Variovorax paradoxus: one gene and its partner. The protein of the gene in region 2 interacts with the protein of the main gene of each other region in a pairwise test. Links are inferred from orthologs where the notes say so. Each region holds a gene or a part of one and is shown on either strand. Other genes may lie near its edges. The genes, in order: lpdA and odhB.

The links.
Region 1: the proteins of odhB (region 2) and lpdA interact in binary tests that used the Escherichia coli proteins (3 or more experiments, as listed by UniProt). The link is inferred for Variovorax paradoxus from one-to-one orthologs.

The regions. Positions count from the first base shown.
Region 1 is NZ_JAUSXG010000001.1:2,566,193-2,575,462, reverse strand. Bases 3,746-6,732 are described here. They hold lpdA (dihydrolipoyl dehydrogenase), read left to right. Parts: upstream 3,746-4,343; coding sequence 4,344-6,122; downstream 6,123-6,732. Other genes in these bases: QFZ42_RS12010 (alpha/beta fold hydrolase), read left to right, coding at 6,132-6,732; aceF (dihydrolipoyllysine-residue acetyltransferase), read left to right, coding at 3,746-4,330. Also shown: aceE (pyruvate dehydrogenase (acetyl-transferring), homodimeric type), read left to right, coding at 34-2,706; more of aceF, read left to right, coding at 2,720-3,745; more of QFZ42_RS12010, read left to right, coding at 6,733-6,926; QFZ42_RS12005 (NADP-dependent malic enzyme), read left to right, coding at 6,946-9,231; lipA (lipoyl synthase), read left to right, coding at 9,245-9,270. UniProt on the Escherichia coli protein: Lipoamide dehydrogenase is a component of the glycine cleavage system as well as of the alpha-ketoacid dehydrogenase complexes.
Region 2 is NZ_JAUSXG010000001.1:1,812,600-1,821,831, reverse strand. The notes cover bases 4,285-7,233. They hold odhB (2-oxoglutarate dehydrogenase complex dihydrolipoyllysine-residue succinyltransferase), read right to left. Parts: upstream 6,416-7,233; coding sequence 5,153-6,415; downstream 4,285-5,152. Other genes in these bases: QFZ42_RS08385 (2-oxoglutarate dehydrogenase E1 component), read right to left, coding at 6,471-7,233; lpdA (dihydrolipoyl dehydrogenase), read right to left, coding at 4,285-5,139. Also shown: QFZ42_RS08420 (ATP-dependent DNA helicase), read right to left, coding at 1-828; QFZ42_RS08415 (DUF465 domain-containing protein), read right to left, coding at 825-1,028; QFZ42_RS08410 (PP2C family protein-serine/threonine phosphatase), read left to right, coding at 1,135-1,905; QFZ42_RS08405 (hypothetical protein), read right to left, coding at 1,933-2,607; cell division protein ZapE, read right to left, coding at 2,604-3,704; more of lpdA, read right to left, coding at 3,709-4,284; more of QFZ42_RS08385, read right to left, coding at 7,234-9,232. UniProt on the Escherichia coli protein: E2 component of the 2-oxoglutarate dehydrogenase (OGDH) complex which catalyzes the second step in the conversion of 2-oxoglutarate to succinyl-CoA and CO(2).

The DNA of each region.
Region 1 (9,270 bases), 750 kb from region 2 along the record:
GCAGGTCCAGGCCATGACACAGGAGACAAACCGATGAGCACCATGGGTGACCTTGACCCCACGGAAACTGGCGAGTGGGTCGACGCGCTCGGCGCGGTTCAACAACACCGCGGCAGCGAACGTACGAATTTTCTGTTGAACCGCCTGGTCGACGAGGGCCGCCGCGACGGCGTGTACGTGCCCCGTTCGCTGAACACGGCCTACAAGAACACCATCCCGCCGGAGAAAGAAGAAAAATCCACCGGCAACCGCGAGATCGAGCACCGCCTGCGCTCGATCATCCGCTGGAACGCGATGGCGATCATCCTGCGGGCCAACAAGGACTCGTCGGAGCTTGGCGGCCACATCGCGAGCTTCCAGTCGGCGGCCACGCTCTACGACATCGGCTTCGGCCATTTCTGGCACGCGGCCACCGACACGCACGGCGGCGACCTGCTGTTCATCCAGGGCCACAGTTCGCCCGGCATCTACGCGCGCGCTTTTCTCGAAGGCCGTCTGAGCGAGCAGCAGCTGCTCAACTACCGCCAGGAGTCCGAGGGCAACGGCATCCCGTCGTACCCGCATCCGTGGCTCATGCCCGACTTCTGGCAGTTCCCCACCGTCTCGATGGGCCTGGGCCCTCTGATGGCGATCTACCAGGCGCGCTTTCTCAAGTATCTGCATGGCCGCGGCTTGGCCGACACGGCGCCGCGCAAGGTCTGGGCCTTCATGGGCGACGGCGAAATGGACGAACCCGAATCGCTCGGCGCCATCTCGCTCGCGGGCCGCGAGAGCCTGGACAACCTCGTGTTCGTCATCAACTGCAACCTGCAGCGCCTCGACGGCCCGGTGCGCGGCAACGGCAAGATCGTGCAGGAGCTCGAGAGCGTGTTCCGCGGGGCAGGATGGAACGTCATCAAGGTGCTCTGGGGCAGCGGCTGGGACAAGCTGCTCGCCAAGGACAAGAGCGGCAAGCTGCTGCAGCGCATGGAAGAGTGCGTGGACGGTGAATATCAGGACTTCAAGAGCAAGAGCGGCGCCTACGTGCGCGAGCATTTCTTCGGCAAGTACGACGAGACCAAAGCCCTGGTCGCCGACATGAGCGACGACGAGATCTGGGGCCTCACACGCGGCGGCCACGACCCCGAGAAGGTCTTCGCCGCCTACGCTGCCGCGGTCAAGCACAAGGGTCAGCCCACGCTGATCCTGCCCAAGACGGTGAAGGGCTACGGCATGGGCGAATCGGGCGAGGGCCAGATGATCGCGCACCAGGCCAAGAAGATGACGCAGGACGCGCTGCGCGGTTTCCGCGACCGCTTCCAGATCCCGGTGTCCGATGAAGAGCTGCCCAATGTTCCCTTCATCCAACTGGCCGAGGACAGCCCCGAGATGAAGTACCTGCGCGAGCGCCGCGCGGCACTCGGCGGCTACCTGCCGCAGCGCCGGCGCAAGTCGACCGCGCTCGAGATTCCGCCGCTGGCCACCTTCGAGCGCCTGCTGAAAGACACCGGCGAGCGCGAGATCTCCACCACCATGGCCTTCGTGCAGATGCTCGGCACGCTGGTGCGCGACAAGCAGATCGGCAAGCACGTGGTGCCCATCGTGCCCGACGAGTCGCGCACCTTCGGCATGGAGGGCATGTTCCGCCAGCTCGGCATCTGGTCGTCGCTCGGCCAGCTCTACAAGCCGCAGGATGCCGACCAGCTCATGTACTACCGCGAGTCGAAAGACGGGCAGGTACTGCAGGAAGGCATCAACGAGGGCGGCGCGATGTCCAGCTGGATCGTCGCGGCCACCTCGTACAGCACGAACAACGTGCCGATGATTCCGTTCTACATCTACTACTCGATGTTCGGCCTGCAGCGCGTGGGCGACCTGGCCTGGCTGGCCGGCGACATGCGTGCGCGCGGTTTCCTGCTCGGCGGCACCGCGGGGCGCACCACGCTCAACGGCGAAGGCCTGCAGCACGAAGACGGCCACAGCCATATCCTGGCCGGCACCATCCCCAATTGCGTTTCGTACGACCCGACCTTCGCCTATGAGGTGGTGGCCATCGTGCGCGACGGCATGCGCCGCATGTACGCCGAGCAGGAGGACGTGTATTACTACATCACCCTCATGAACGAGAACTACGCCCACCCCGGCATGCCCGAAGGCAGCGAGGCGGGGATTCTCAAGGGGCTCTACCAGCTCAGCGACGGCGGCAAGACACCCAAGAAGGGCCTGCGCGTGCAGCTCATGGGCAGCGGCACCATCCTGCGCGAAGTGATGTTCGCGGCCGAGCTGCTCAAGAGCGACTTCGGCATCGCATCGGACGTGTGGAGCGCCACCAGCTACAACGAACTGCGCCGCGACGGCATGGCGGCCGAGCGCTGGAGCCGGCTGCACCCGACCGAGCCCGCGCGCAAGAGCCATGTCGAGCAATGCCTCGAAGGACACGAAGGCCCGGTCATCGCGGCCACCGACTACATGCGCAACTACGCCGACCAGGTGCGCGAATACGTGCAGGCCGCGGGCCGGCGCTACACGGTGCTGGGCACCGACGGGTTCGGGCGCAGCGACTACCGCCGCAAGCTGCGCCGCTTCTTCGAGGTCGACCGCTGGCACGTGGCGGTGGCCGCGCTCAAGGCGCTGGCCGACGACGGCGCGATCAAGCACACGGTGGTGGCCGAGGCCATCGCGAAGTATGGGCTCGACGCCGAGCGCGCCGCTCCCTGGACCGTCTGAGGCAGTACCGACCATGAGCAATGCAATCGACATCAAGGTTCCGGACATCGGCGATTTCAGCGATGTGCCGGTCATCGAAATCTTCGTGAAGCCCGGCGACACGGTGAAAGCCGAAGACCCGCTGGTTTCGCTCGAATCCGACAAGGCCACGATGGACGTGCCCGCGCCGCGCGGCGGCGTGGTCGAGTCCATCCTGGTGAAGCTGGGCGACAAGGTCGGCGAAGGCAGCGTCATCATGACGTTCAAGGGGGAGGGTGGTGCTGCCGCCGCTCCCGCGCCCGCCGAAGCCGCCAAGCCCAGCGTGAGCGCCGCGCCTTCCGCCACCAGCGCGCCGGCCGGCATCGCCGAAGTGCGCGTGCCCGACATCGGCGACTTCAAGGACGTGCCCGTCATCGAGATCTTCGTGAAGGTCGGCGACACGGTGAAGGCCGAAGACCCGATCGTCTCGCTCGAATCCGACAAGGCCACGATGGACGTGCCTGCGCCGCTCTCGGGGGTTGTGACGGCAATCGGCATCAAGATCGGGGACAAGGTCAGCGAAGGGTCGGTGATTCTTTCGCTGGCTACGGGGGATGCGCCTGTGGTGGGGGCAGCACCCTCACCCCAACCCTCTCCCGCGGGCGGGAGAGGGAGTGATACGGCAGCGGTGGTGGCGCTGCCTGCGGGCAACGCGGAGATCGAAGCGGGCTTCGCACTCGCCTACGCCGGCCCGGCGGTGCGCAAGCTCGCACGCGAACTCGGTGTGGACCTCGGCAAGGTCAAGGGCACCGGTGACCATGGCCGCATCGTGCGTACCGACGTCGAGGCCTTCGCGAAGGGCGGCGGCGCATCTGCCGCACCGGCCATGTCCAAGGCCGCGTCAGCCCCCGCAGGCGGTGGCGTCGGCGGCATCGACCTCTTGCCCTGGCCCAAGGTCGATTTCGCCAAGTTCGGCCCGACCGAGCGAAAAGAACTGTCACGCATCAAGAAGATCAGTGCCGCGAACCTGCACCGCAACTGGGTCGTCATTCCGCATGTGACGACGCACGACGAGGCCGACATCACCGACCTCGAGCCCTTCCGCGTGCAGATGAACAAGGAGCTGGAGAAGTCGGGCGTCAAGATCAGCATGCTGCCCTTCATGATGAAGGCGGCCGTGGCCGCGCTGAAGAAGTTCCCGGAGTTCAACGCGAGCCTCGACGGCGACGCCCTGGTGCTCAAGAACTACTGGCACATCGGCTTCGCGGCCGACACGCCCAACGGGCTCATGGTGCCGGTGATCCGCGATGTTGACAAAAAGAGCGTGCCCGACATCGCCAAGGAGATGGGCGAGCTCGCCAAGCTCGCACGCGACGGCAAGCTCAAGCCCGACCAGATGTCGGGCGGCACCTTCACCATCAGCTCGCTGGGCGGCATTGGCGGCATCTATTTCACCCCCATCATCAATGCGCCGGAGGTCGCCATCATGGGCGTGTGCAAGAGCTACTGGAAGCAGCACTCAGCCGACGGCAAGACCTACACCTCGCGGCTCACGCTGCCGCTGTCGCTGTCGTGGGACCACCGCGTGATCGACGGCGCCGCCGCCGCGCGCTTCAACGTCTATTTCGCCAACGTGCTCGCCGACCTGCGGCGCGTGCTGTTCTGAAGGAAGCTCTCAAATGGCACACACGGTGGAAGTCAAGGTTCCCGACATCGGTGAGTTCAAGGATGTCGCGATCATCGAACTGCTGGTCAAGCCCGGGGAGGTCATTGCCGTCGATACCGGGTTGATCATGGTGGAGTCGGACAAGGCGTCGATGGAGATTCCGTCGAGCCATGCGGGGACGGTGAAGGAGCTGAAGGTTGCGCTCGGCGACAAAGTGAGTGAAGGCTCGGTGATCCTGGTGATCGAGGCCGTCTCTGCCTCCCCTCTACCGCCTGCGGGAGAGGGGCCGGGGGTGAGGGCGACGGCCGCCGCACCCTCACCCCAGCCCTCTCCCGCAAGCGGGAGAGGGAGTGAAGCGGCCGGCTACGCCGGCAAAGCAGATCTGGAGTGCGAAGTGCTCGTGCTCGGCGCCGGCCCCGGCGGCTACTCGGCCGCCTTCCGCAGCGCCGACCTCGGCGTGAAAACCGTGCTGGTCGAACGCTACGCCACGCTCGGGGGGGTGTGCCTCAACGTGGGCTGCATCCCGTCGAAGGCGCTGCTGCACACGGTCGGCGTGATGGACGAGGTGAAGCTGCTCGCCAAGCACGGCATCAGGTACACCGCGCCCGAAGTCGACATCGACGCGCTGCGCGGCTTCAAGGACGGCGTGATCAAGAAGCTCACCGGCGGCCTCGCCGGCATGGCGAAGGCGCGCAAGGTCGAGGTTGTCACCGGCGTCGGCAGCTTCCTCGACGCGCACCACGTCGAGGTGGTGGGCGAGGGCGGTGCGAAGAAGGTCGTGAAGTTCGCCAAGGCCATCATCGCCGCGGGCTCGCAGGCCGTGAAGCTGCCGTTCATGCCCGAGGACGACCGCGTGGTCGACTCCACCGGCGCGCTGCTGCTCAAGGGCATTCCCAAACGCATGCTGGTGATCGGCGGCGGCATCATCGGCCTGGAGATGGCCACCGTGTACTCCACGCTGGGCACGCGCATCGACGTGGTCGAAATGCTCGACGGCCTGATGCAGGGCGCCGACCGCGACTTGGTGAAGGTGTGGGAGAAGGTCAACGCGCCGCGCTTCGACAACGTGATGCTCAAGACCAAGACGGTTGGTGCGAAGGCCACCCAGGCCGGCATCGAGGTCAGCTTCGAAGGCGAGAAGGCGCCGAAGGAACCGCAGGTCTACGACCTGGTGCTCGTCGCCGTGGGCCGCAGCCCCAACGGCAAGAAGCTCGCCGCCGACAAGGCCGGCGTTGCCGTCACCGACCGCGGCTTCATCGAGGTCGACAAGCAGATGCGCACCAACGTGCCGCACATCTTCGCCATCGGCGACATCGTGGGCCAGCCCATGCTCGCGCACAAGGCGGTGCACGAGGCGCATGTGGCGGCCGAGGTGGCGCACGGCGAGGCCTCGTACTTCGACGCGCGGCAGATTCCCTCGGTGGCCTACACGGACCCTGAGGTGGCCTGGGCCGGCAAGACCGAGGAGCAGTGCAAGGCCGAGGGCCTGAAGATCGGCAAGGCGGTGTTCCCGTGGGCCGCATCGGGCCGCGCCATCGCCAATGGGCGCGACGAAGGCTTCACCAAGCTGCTGTTCGACGAGGCCACGCACCGCATCGTCGGTGGCGGCATCGTCGGCACGCATGCGGGCGACCTGATCAGCGAGGTGTGCCTGGCCATCGAGATGGGCTGCGAGCCCTCGGACATCGGCAAGACCATCCATCCGCATCCGACGCTCGGCGAATCCATCGGCATGGCGGCCGAAGTGTTCGAGGGGCATTGCACCGACCTGCCCCCGGTGAAGAAGAAGTAGGCCACTGCCATGCCGCTCGCACTGGCTTTCGAGGCGCTGGGATCGGGGCCTCCGGTGGTGATCCTGCACGGCCTGTTCGGCGCGGGACGCAACTGGACGCACATCGCCGGGGCGCTGGCCCGGGACCACCGCGTCTACCTGCCCGACGCCCGCAACCATGGTGCCTCGCCCTGGGCCGAGTCCATGTCGTACGCCGAAATGGCGGACGACGTGCTGGCGCTGCTCGAGCGCGAGCAGTTGCAGCGGCCCTTCGTGATCGGCCACAGCATGGGCGGCAAGACCGCAATGGCGCTCGCGCTGTCGCACCCGCAGACCGTCGGCGGCGTGGCGGTGATCGACATCGCGCCCCAGAGCTACGCCGACCAGTTCTCGTCCTACGTGTCGACCATGCGCAGCTTCGACGCAGCCCACGCGGCCGGGCAGCACGAAATCAGCCAGGCGCTGGCCGAGGGTCTCGGCGCGAAGGCTCCGGCCGACTTCGTGATGCAGAACCTGCGCCGGCAGTACGACCGCTTCGACTGGCGGCTCAACCTGCTCGCCACCGGGCTGTGCATGCACGATCTCTGCGGCTTTCCGGATGCGCTGCGCAACGCGCGCTACGAAGGCCCGGCGCTCTTCGTCCACGGCGCGGAGTCCGGTTACGTGCCGCCTTCGTCGCTCGCCGGCATCCGCGCGCTGTTCCCGCACGCCGAGACCGAGCGCATCGCCGCCGCCGGCCACTGGGTGCATGCCGACCAGCCCGCGGCGCTGCTGTGCGGCCTGCGCGACTGGCTGGCCGATGCGGCCGCGGCCGCCCCTCATTGACATCCCTCACGGAGACACCATGTCCGACGAAAAACTGCGCGAAGCCGCCCTCGACTACCACCGCCATCCCACGCCCGGCAAGATCTCGGTGAACCCGACCAAGCCGATGGCCACGCAGCGCGACCTCGCGCTCGCGTACTCGCCCGGCGTGGCCGAGGCCTGCATGGAGATCGCGCGCGACCCGGCCGAGGCCATGAACCTGACCTCGCGCGCCAACCTCGTGGCGGTCATCACCAACGGCACGGCCGTGCTGGGCCTGGGCAACATCGGCGCGCTGGCCGGCAAGCCGGTGATGGAAGGCAAGGCCTGCCTGTTCAAGAAATTCGCGGGCATCGACGTGTTCGACATCGAGCTCGACGAGAGCGACCCCGATGCGCTCATCGACACCATCGCGCGCATGGAGCCCACCTTCGGCGGCATCAACCTCGAGGACATCAAGGCGCCCGAGTGCTTCTACATCGAGAAGAAGCTGCGCGAGCGCATGAAGATTCCGGTGTTCCACGACGACCAGCACGGCACCGCGATCGTCGCGGCCGCTGCCATTCTCAACGCGCTGAGGCATGTGAAGAAGGACATCCGCGAAGTGAAGCTGGTGGCTTCGGGCGCCGGCGCGGCGGCGCTGGCCTGCCTCGATCTGATCGTGAGCCTGGGGCTGCCGCAGCAGAACATCTTCGTGTCCGACAGCGCGGGCGTGGTCTACACCGGCCGCAAGGAGCAGATGGACCCGAACAAGGCCCGCTATGCGCAGGAGACCCCGGCGCGCAAGCTGGCCGACATCATCGGCGGCGCCGACATCTTCCTGGGCCTTTCGGCGGGTGGCGTGCTCAAGCCCGAGATGGTCAAGGAGATGGCGCGCGATCCGATCATCCTGGCCATGGCCAACCCGACGCCCGAGATCCTGCCGGAAGACGCGCTGGCCGTGCGCCCCGACGCGATCCTCGGCACCGGCCGCTCGGACTATCCGAACCAGGTCAACAACGTGCTGTGTTTCCCGTTCATCTTCCGCGGCGCGCTCGACGTGGGTGCGACCACGATCAACGAGGAGATGAAACTCGCCGCCGTGCGCGCCATCGCCGAGCTCGCGCATGCCGAGATTCCCGAGGTGGTGGCGCAGGCCTATGGCGCGGTCGGCCTGCGCTTCGGCCGCGACTACCTGATTCCCAAGCCCTTCGACCCGCGCCTGATCGAGTTCGTCGCGCCCGCGGTGGCGCAGGCCGCGGTCGACAGCGGCGTCGCGACGCGGCCCATCGCCGACATGAAGGCCTACCGCCAGCGCCTGTCGCAATTCGTCTACCAGTCGGGCAGCAGCATGCAGCCGCTGTTCGCCGCCGCCAAGCAGTCGCCCAAGCGCGTGGTCTACGCCGAGGGCGAGGACGAGCGTGTATTGCGCGCTGCGCAGGTGGTGGTCGACGAAGGCCTGGCGCGTCCGCTGCTGCTGGGCCGTCCCGAGGTGATCGCCGAGCGCATCGCGCAGTACGGCCTGCGCCTCGTGCTGGGCACCGACTGCGAGGTCGTCGACCTGCTCGAAGCGGCCGTGTACGGCGACGCGGCCGAGGCCTACTACCAGCTCAAGCGCCGCGACGGCGTCTCGCGCCTGGTGGCACAGACCGAGATGCGCAGCCGCGGCACGCTGCTCGCGGCCATGCTGGTGCGCCAGGGCAAGGCGGACGCCATGCTGTGCGGCACGCTCGGCGGCTACGGCGACCACTTGCGCCATGTGCGCGATGTGATCGGCCTGCGCCCCGGCGCGAAGACCATGGCCGCCATGCAGATGCTGATGCTGCCGGGGCGCCAGCTCTTCATCTGCGACACCCACGTCAACCGCGACCCCGACGCTGCGCAGATCGCCGAGATCGCGCTACTCGCGGCCGAAGAGGTGCGCCGCTTCGGCGTGACGCCGGCCGTGGCGCTGCTGTCGCACTCCAACTTCGGCGGATCGGACGCGGCCTCGGCTGTGAAGATGCGCGAGGCGCTCGCGCTCATCAAGAAGGCCGATCCGCAACTGGCAGTCGAAGGCGAGATGCGCGGTGACGCGGCACTGTCGAAGACCATCCTCGACCACGAGTTTCCGGACTCGGCGCTGGAGACCGAGGCCAATGTGCTCGTCATGCCCAACGTCGATGCGGCCAACATCTCGTACAACCTGCTGCGCATGGCGGCCGGCAGCGGCATCACGGTGGGCGGCATCCTGCTGGGCGCGGCGCGCTCGGTGCACATCCTCACGCCGTCGTCCACGGTGCGCCGCATCGTCAACATGACGGCGCTCGCGGTGGTCGATGCCAACTCGCATCGCAACGTGGCCTGACAGCGGCACGGCCATGAACGACACCGCGACGCTCCACGG
Region 2 (9,232 bases):
CCAGTCGACCAGCCCGCGCGCATGCTGCAGGCCCGCGCCGAGCAGATCGCGTGCGAAATCGAGCGCCTGGCCGCTGCCGAGTTGCGCACCCAGAAACTGCACGCCGGTTTCATTGAGCTGATGCGCCTCGTCGAACACCACCACGCTCACGGTCGGCAGCAGTTCCGCCATGCCGGTCTCGCGGACCGCGAGATCCGCGAAGAACAGATGATGGTTGATCACCACCACGTCGGCCGCCAGCGCCTCGCGCCGCGCCAGGTTGACGTGGCAGGGCTTGAACTGCGGGCACTGCGCACCCAGGCAGTTCTCGCGCGTGGAAGTGATCAGCGGAATGAGCGGCGAGCGCTCGTCCAGCCCCGGCAGCTCGGCCAGGTCGCCGGTTCGCGTGGCCTTGGACCATTGCTCGATCTTGGCGAGCCTCCGCAGGCTGCCGCGTTCGGGCAGCGATGCATCGTGGCGCGCCAGGTCGAGCCGGTGCAGGCACAGATAGCTTGCGCGGCCCTTGAGCAGCGCCGTCCGCACCGGCAGCTCGAGCGCTTCGACCAGGCGCGGCAGGTCGCGGCCGAACAGCTGGTCCTGCAGGGTCTTGGTGGCGGTCGACAGCAGCACGCGTTCGCCGCTCAGCAACGCGGGCACGAGATACGAGAAGGTCTTGCCGACGCCGGTGCCGGCCTCGACCACCAGCACGCCGCCGTCTTCGATGGTGCGCGCCACGGCCAGCGCCATTTCGGTTTGCCCCGAGCGTTCGCGAAACTGCTCGGCGGCGCGGGAAAGCACGCCTCCGTGCGCGAAGGCGTCGCGCACCTTGTCCTCGAGTGTGTCGGTCACGCGGGTTCTCTCGGATCGAGCATGTTTTCGAGCCGCACGATCTGGTCGCGCAGCCCGAGGCGGCGCTTCTTCAGGCGCCGCAGCAGGAGTTCGTCTTGCGGCAAAGCCTCGGCCAAGCGGTCGATGGTGGCATCAAGGTCGGCATGTTCGATGCGCAACTCGATCAATTGGCGGGAAAGGGAGTGGAGATTGGAGTCCAACGTTGGCGATGCGTGCATATTCCGCGCGCTCTCGTGTTCACTCGATAATACGTCCTGACACGAATTCACGAGAAGACAGAAAGCGCGCCGTTGGCGCATTGCGCTCATGACCCTAGGCTTTCGACTTGCCGCCGCCACCGGCCTCCACAAGGGAGACCGCCCCTACCAGCAGGACCAGGTGCTGATGATGAGCCATCCGCGCGTGCCGGGCTGCATGCTGGGCGTCATTGCCGACGGCATGGGCGGGCGCAGCGGCGGGCGCAAGGCGTCCGACCAGGTGCTGATGACGGCGCGCCAGCTCTTCACCCGCTACCACCCCGATCGCGACAGTTCCACGGCAGTGCTGCGGCAGCTGCTGGAAGATGCGCACACGGTCATCAAGCTCACGGCCCTGTCGAGCGAGCAGGAGCCGCACAGCACGCTGGCCGCCTTTCTGATGAACCCCAAGGGCGACTGCGCGTGGATTCACGCGGGCGACTCCCGCATCTATCACTTCCAGGACGGCGAACTCGTCACGCGCACGCGCGACCACTCCTATGTGCAGGTGCTCGTCGACCGCGGCGAAATCAGCGAGGCCCAGGCCAATGTCCACCCCAAGGGGAACATCCTCCTGGGCTGCCTCGGCATGACAACGACCCCACCGCCGATCGAGCCCCACTACATTCCGGCAATGCAGCCCGGCGACCTGCTGATGGCCTGCAGCGACGGGCTCTGGCACTACTTCAGCCCGGAGGAACTGGCGAGCGTGCTGTATGGGGAGCAGCCGCGCGATGCCGTGGAACTCCTCGTGAGCGAGGCGCGCCGCCGCGCCCGCGGCACGGGCGACAACATCTCCATCGCGGTACTGAAGCTCGAGGCGCTTCCCGCGGAAGCCTGAGCGCCGCCGGCCCTCGGCCTCATCCGCTCAACGAGTGGGCGACGAAGCCGGGGATGCCGGCGGCGGAGGCGGCAAAGGCGCCCCGCGCGGCTTGGTACGGTCGGCGTTCTGCCGTTCGCGGCTGGCCCTGTGCTCCGCCGCCTTTTGCTGCTTGCTCTCGAAGCGTTCGACGGCCGCGGGTGCCTCGGCGCGCCGCTGGGCGGCCTTGGCCTGGTCTTCGGCGTGTGCTCTCTGCTTGGCTTCGAGCTCGCGCCGGCGCGCGTCCGCCTCGGCCGCGGTGGCGGCACGGCTCGCCGCATGGTCGGCCGCGCGCTGCTCGCGGTCCTTCTGGGCCTGGCGGGACTCGTCCTGCTTCTCGGGCGCATCTTGCGGACGCTGCGTGGCGGCCTTCTGATCGAGCTTCTCGAGTTCGGCCGCGCCGCGCCGCTGGCGCTCGATGTCGTTGATGGCCGTTTCCTGGCGCTTGATGTGGTCGGTTTCGGTGCGGCGACGCCTGCGGCTGTCGCGCAGGCAATCTTCGACCGCGAACTTCTGGTAGCAGGCCGCGCGCTCCTTCTCGAAGCGCGCGTCGATGGCGGCGCGCTCGGCCGCCAGCCGGCTGCGTTCGGCTTCGAAGTCGGCCGTGCCCGCGGCCGCATTGGACTGCGCCCACAGCGGCAGGCTGCCCAAGGTCATCAGCACGGCGAAAACGATATTTTTCATGTCAGGCGAGTGTCGACGATCCGGCGCTCCAGGGAGAGGAATTCGCTCGATTGCATTTCGGTCAACCTGGAAACCGTTCGCGGAAACTCATGGGCGAGCGGTCCCTCGGTGTACAACGCCTCCGGCGGCACCTCAGCCGACATGATGAGCTTGACGCGGCGGTCGTACAAGACATCGACCAGCCACGTGAAACGGCGTGCTTCGGAAGCCATGCGAACCGGCATGTGCGGCACGTCGGACAGCAGCACGGTGTGAAACTGGCTGGCGATTTCAAGATAGTCGTTTTGCGAGCGGGGCCCGCCGCACAGCGTCTTGAAGTCGAACCAGACCACGCCGCCCGCCTTGCGCCTGGCGCGGATCTCGCGCTGCTCGATGTGCAGGATCGGGTTTTCGTCGGCCGTCTCGGCCAGCTTGTCGAACGCCTTGCGCAATTCTTTCTCTGCGCCCGCATCGTTCGGCGTGAGATACATCCGCAATTGCTCGAGCGTGCGGCGCCGGTAGTCGGTGCCGTTGTCCACGCTCAGCACTTCGAGCTTCTCGTTCAGCAGCGCGATCGCGGGCAGGATGCGGTCGCGATGCAGCCCGCCGGGATACAGGTCGTCGGGCTTGAAATTGGAGGTGGTGACAAAGCCCACGCCGTTCTCGAACAGCGACACCAGCAGGCGATGAAGAATCATCGCGTCGGTGATGTCCGCCACGTGAAACTCGTCGAAGCAGATCAGCTTGTACCGCTTCGATATCCGCAACCCCAGCTCATCGAGCGGGTTGACCGTGCCCTGCAGCTCGCGCAGTTCGCGGTGCACCTCGCGCATGAACTCGTGAAAGTGCAGACGCGTCTTGCGCCGCAGCGGCACGGCGTTGAAGAACAGGTCCATCAGGAAGCTCTTGCCCCGCCCGACGCCGCCATACATGTAGACGCCGCGCGGGAGCTCCGGCCGGTTGATGAACTTCTTCAGCGCGTTGGAGCGCTGGGCCTTGTAGTCGGCCCACTCGCGCGCGCAACGGTCCAGCGCCTCGACGGCGCGCAGTTGCGCGGGATCGCTCTGGAACCCGCGCACCGCGAGTTCCGCCTCGTAGGCCTCTTTGACGCTGGTCAATGGGTCAGAAGTTCAGCGTGCGCTTGTCCACGGCAAGTGCCGCTTCCTTGGTGGCTTCCGACAGCGACGGGTGCGCATGGCAGATGCGCGCGATGTCTTCGGCGCTGGCCTTGAACTCCATGGCCACCACGGCTTCGGAGATCAGTTCGCTGGCCTGCGGGCCGACGATATGCACGCCGAGAATTTCGTCCGTCGTTGCATCGGCCAGGAACTTGACCATGCCGGTCGTGTCGCCCAGCGCGCGTGCGCGGCCGTTCGCGAGGAACGGGAAGGTGCCGGCCTTGTAGGCACGGCCCGCGGCCTTGAGCTGCTGCTCGGTCTGGCCAACCCACGCGATCTCGGGGCTGGTGTAGATCACCCACGGCACGGTGTTGAAGTTGACGTGGCCGTGCTGGCCCGCAATGCGCTCCGCCACGGCAACGCCCTCTTCCTCGGCCTTGTGCGCGAGCATCGGGCCGCGCACCACGTCGCCGATGGCCCACACGTTGGGCAGGCTGGTCTTGCAGTCGTCGTCCACGGCAATGGCGCCGCGCTCGTCGAGCTTGAGACCCACGGCTTCGGCGTTCAGGCCGATGGTGTTGGGCACGCGGCCGATCGAGACGATCAGCTTGTCGACTTCGAGCGTCTGGGCTTCGCCCTTGGCATTGGTCCAGGCAACGCTCACGCCCTTCTTCGACGACTTGATCTCGCCGACCTTGACGCCGAGTTCGATCTTGAGCTTCTGCTTGTCGAAGGCCTTCTTGGCCTCCTTGGCGATCTGCTCGTCGACCGCGCCGAGGAAGGTCGGCAGCGCTTCGAGCACCGTGACTTCAGCGCCCAGGCGGCGCCACACCGAGCCCATCTCGAGGCCGATGACGCCCGAGCCGATCAGGCCCAGCTTCTTGGGCACTGCGCCGATACGCAGTGCGCCGTCGTTCGAGAGGATGTTTTCTTCGTCGAACGGCGTGCCGGGCAATGCGCGGGCATTGGAGCCCGTGGCCAGGATGATGTGCTTGCCGCTGATCGATTCTTCGGCAGCACCCGCCACCTTGATCTCATAGCCGGTTTCGTCAGTCTTCACGAACGAACCGCGGCCATGGAAGAAGCTGATCTTGTTCTTCTTGAACAGGTACAGGATGCCGTCGTTGTTCTGCTTCACGACCTGGTCCTTGCGGGCCAGCATCTTGTCGATGTCCAGGCCAAGGCCCTCCACCTTGATGCCGTGGTCGGCAAAGTGGTGGCCGGCCTGCTCGAAGTGCTCCGACGATTGCAGCAGCGCCTTCGACGGAATGCAGCCCACGTTGGTGCAGGTGCCGCCCGGTGCGGGGCCGCCCTTGCCGTTCTTCCACTCGTCGATACAGGCGACGTTGAAGCCGAGTTGCGCGGCGCGAATGGCGGCGATGTAGCCGCCGGGGCCGCCGCCGATGACGATGACGTCGAATTGTTTGTTTGCCATCTGATCAGTCTCCTCAGATGTCGAACAGGAGGCGCGACGGATCTTCCAGCGCTTCCTTCATGGCGACCAGGCCCAGCACGGCTTCGCGGCCGTCGATGATGCGGTGGTCGTAGCTCATGGCGAGATAGTTCATCGGGCGGACGACGATCTGGCCGTTCTCGACCACGGCGCGGTCCTTGGTGGCGTGCACGCCGAGAATCGCGGACTGGGGCGGGTTGATGATCGGGGTCGAGAGCATCGAGCCGAAGGTGCCGCCGTTCGAGATGGAGAACGTGCCGCCGGTCATCTCTTCGATGCCCAGCTTGCCGTCTTGCGCCTTCTTGCCGTATTCGGCGATCTTCTTCTCGATGTCGGCAAAGCTCATCTGGTCGGCGTTGCGCAGGATGGGCACCACCAGGCCGCGCGGCGAACCGACGGCAATGCCGATGTCGAAATAGCCGTGGTACAGGATGTCGTTGCCGTCGACCGAGGCGTTGATCACCGGGTACTTCTTCAGCGCATGCACCGCGGCCTTCACGAAGAAGCTCATGAAGCCGAGCTTCACGCCGTGTTCCTTGGTGAAGCTGTCCTGGAAGCGCTTGCGCAGTTCCATGACGGGCGCCATGTTCACTTCGTTGAACGTCGTCAGGATGGCGTTGGTCGATTGCGATTGCAACAGGCGCTCGGCAATGCGGGCGCGCAGGCGGCTCATCGGCACGCGCTGCTCGGGGCGTTCACCCAGGTCGGCCGCGCGGGCGGGCGCGGCGACTTGCGGCAGTGCAGGCTTGGCAGCCGGGGCGGCCACGGTGGGCGCGGGCTTGGCACCCGAGGCCACGGCGCCGAGCACGTCGCCCTTGGTGACGCGGCCGTCCTTGCCGGTGCCGGCCACGTCGCCGGTCTTGAGGTTGTTGTCGGCCAGCAGCTTGGCGGCGGCGGGCATGGCGACGTCCGACTTCGAACCGCCGGTGGCGGCAGCAGCAGCGGCCGGTGCAGGTGCTGCGGCGGCCGCCGGGGCGGCAGCGGATGCTGCTGCAGGTGCGGCGGCCGCGCCCTTGCCTTCGGTGTCGATCCTGGCGATCAGCTGCTCGGCCACCACGGTGGCGCCATCGGGCTGCACGATTTCGGCCAGCACGCCGGCCGAGGGCGCCGGCACTTCCAGCACGACCTTGTCGGTTTCGATCTCGATCAGGATTTCATCGACGGCGACGGCTTCGCCGGCTTTCTTCTTCCAGGTGAGCATGGTGGCTTCGGCCACGGATTCGGAAAGCTGGGGGACTTTGACTTCTACGATAGACATTTGGAGTGTGCTCCGTTTTGTTCTTGAGGGTGTTCGTGTGAAAAGAGGCTTTTGATTACTTGGTCAGCACGAAGCCCTTGAGCTTGCCAAACGCGCCATCGACGAGCGCCTTCTGCTGTTCCTGGTGCAGGTGCGAGTAGCCCACCGCCGGCGACGCCGAAGCGGCGCGGCCGGAGTAGCCGAGCTTCTGGCCTTCCTGCATGTTTTCGTGGATGTAGTGCTGCACGAAGAACCAGGCGCCCTGGTTCTGCGGTTCGTCCTGACACCAGACCACGTCGACGAGGTTGGGGTACTTCTTGACCTCGGCGGCAAACGCCTTGTGCGGGAACGGATAGAGCTGCTCGACGCGGATGATGGCCACGTCTTCGTCGCCACGCTCCTCGCGCTTCTTGAACAGGTCGTAGTAGACCTTGCCCGAGCAGGCGACCAGTCGCTTGACCTTCTCGGCCTTCAGACCCTTGCTGTCCGGAATGACCGTCTGGAAGCTGCCCTTGGTGAACTCGGACAGCGGCGAGGTCGCATCCTTGTTGCGCAGCAGCGACTTCGGCGTGAGGATGATCAGCGGCTTGCGCAGGTTGCGCACCATCTGGCGACGCAGCACGTGGAAGATCTGGCTGGCGGTGGTCGGCTGCACCACTTGCATGTTGGCGTCGGCGCTCAGCTGCATGAAGCGCTCCAGGCGTGCCGAGCTGTGCTCGGGGCCTTGGCCCTCGTAGCCGTGCGGCAGCATCATGGTCAGGCCGTTGACGCGGCCCCACTTCACTTCGCCCGAAGCGATGAACTGGTCGATCACCACTTGCGCACCGTTCACGAAGTCGCCGAACTGGGCTTCCCAGATGACGAGCGTGTTCGGGTCGTTCGAGGCGTAGCCGTATTCGAACGCGAGCACGGCTTCTTCCGACAGGATGGAGTCGATGACGACGAACGGCGCCTGGTTTTCAGCCACGTTCTGCAGCGGCGTGAAGGTGCCGGTGTCGAACTTCTCGCGGTTCTGGTCGTGCAGCACGGCGTGGCGGTGCGTGAACGTGCCACGGCCCGAGTCTTCGCCCGACAGGCGGACCGGATAGCCGCTGGCCACCAGCGAGGCAAAGGCCATGTGCTCGCCCATGCCCCAGTCGACGTTCACGTCGCCGCGGCCCATGGCGGCGCGGTCGTCCAGCACCTTCTTCACGAGCGGGTGCACCGTGAAGCCGGCCGGCACCGTGGTGATCTTCTCGGCCAGGCGCTTCCACTCGCTGGACGGAATGGCGGTGTCGCCGGCGTCGGTCCACTTCTTGTTGAGGTAGGGGCTCCAGTCGACCGCGTACTTGCTCTTGAAGTTGGTGAGCACCGGGTCGATGGTGTTCTTGCCTTCGTCGAAGGCGGCGCGCTGCGCCTTGACCATGTCGTCGCCGAGCGTGTCGCCGAGACCCTGCGTCGCCAGCTTGTCCGCGTACAGCTTGCGCGTGCCGGGGTGCTGGGCGATCTTCTTGTACATCAGCGGCTGGGTGAGCGAAGGGGTGTCCTGCTCGTTATGGCCCAGCTTGCGGAAGCAGACGATGTCGACCACCACGTCTTTCTGGAACTCCATGCGGAATTCAAGGGCGAGCTGGGTGGCGAGCACCACGGCTTCGGGGTCGTCGCCGTTCACGTGCAGCACCGGTGCTTCGATCATCTTGACGATGTCCGAGCAGTACAGCGTCGAGCGGCTGTCGCGCGGGTCGCTGGTGGTGAAACCGATCTGGTTGTTGATGACGATGTGAACCGTGCCGCCCGTGAAGTAGCCGCGCGTTTCGGCCAGCGCCAGCGTTTCCATGACGACGCCCTGGCCTGCGAAGGCCGCGTCGCCGTGCACGAGCACGGGCAGCACCTGCTTGCCCTGCGGGTCGGCGCGGCGGTCCATGCGCGAGCGCACGGAGCCTTCGACCACGGGGTTCACAATTTCGAGGTGCGAGGGGTTGAACGCCAGGCTCAGGTGCACCGGGCCGCCGGGGGTGGTCACGTCCGAGCTGAAGCCCTGGTGGTACTTGACGTCGCCGCTCGGCAGGTCTTCGGGGGCGGTGTGGTCGAACTCGGCGAACAGGTCGGCCGGCAACTTGCCCAGCGAGTTGACCAGCACGTTCAGGCGGCCGCGGTGGGCCATGCCGATCACGATTTCCTGCACGCCCTTGATGCCGGCCTGGTTGATGAGTTCGTCCATCGAGACGATGAAGCTCTCGCCGCCTTCGAGCGAGAAGCGCTTCTGGCCGACGTACTTGGTGTGCAGGAAGCGCTCGAGGCCTTCGGCCGCGGTGAGGCGGTTCAGCACGTGCTTTTTCTGTTCGGCCGTCAGCTGCGGGTTGGTGCGCGCGCTTTCGATCTTCTGCTGCCACCAGCGCTTGTGGTTCTGGTCGGTGGTGTACATGTACTCGACGCCGATGGTGCCGCAGTACGTTTCACGCAAGGCATTGAGCAGGTCGCGCAGCGACATGGTCTCCTTGCCGAAGAAGGTGTTGCTGGTGTTGAACACCGTCTCGAGATCGGCATCGGTGAAGCCGTAGAACGAGGGCTCGAGTTCCGGAATGGCCGGGCGCTCGGCGCGCTTCAGGGGGTCGAGGTCGGCCCAGCGGGCGCCGACGTTGCGGTAGGCGGCAATCAGCTGCTGGACGGCGGTGCGCTTGCGGCCGAGCTCGGAATCGGCGCCGCTGGCCTGAACCACCTTGGTCGTGCCCTGTTTGGCGCGTTCGGCAAAGGCGTTGATGACGGGCTGGTGCGGCACGTCACGGGTGTTGGAGCCGTCGACCGCGGGGACGTTCTGCAGCGCATCGAAATACGAGCGCCAGTTGTCAGGCACGCTGC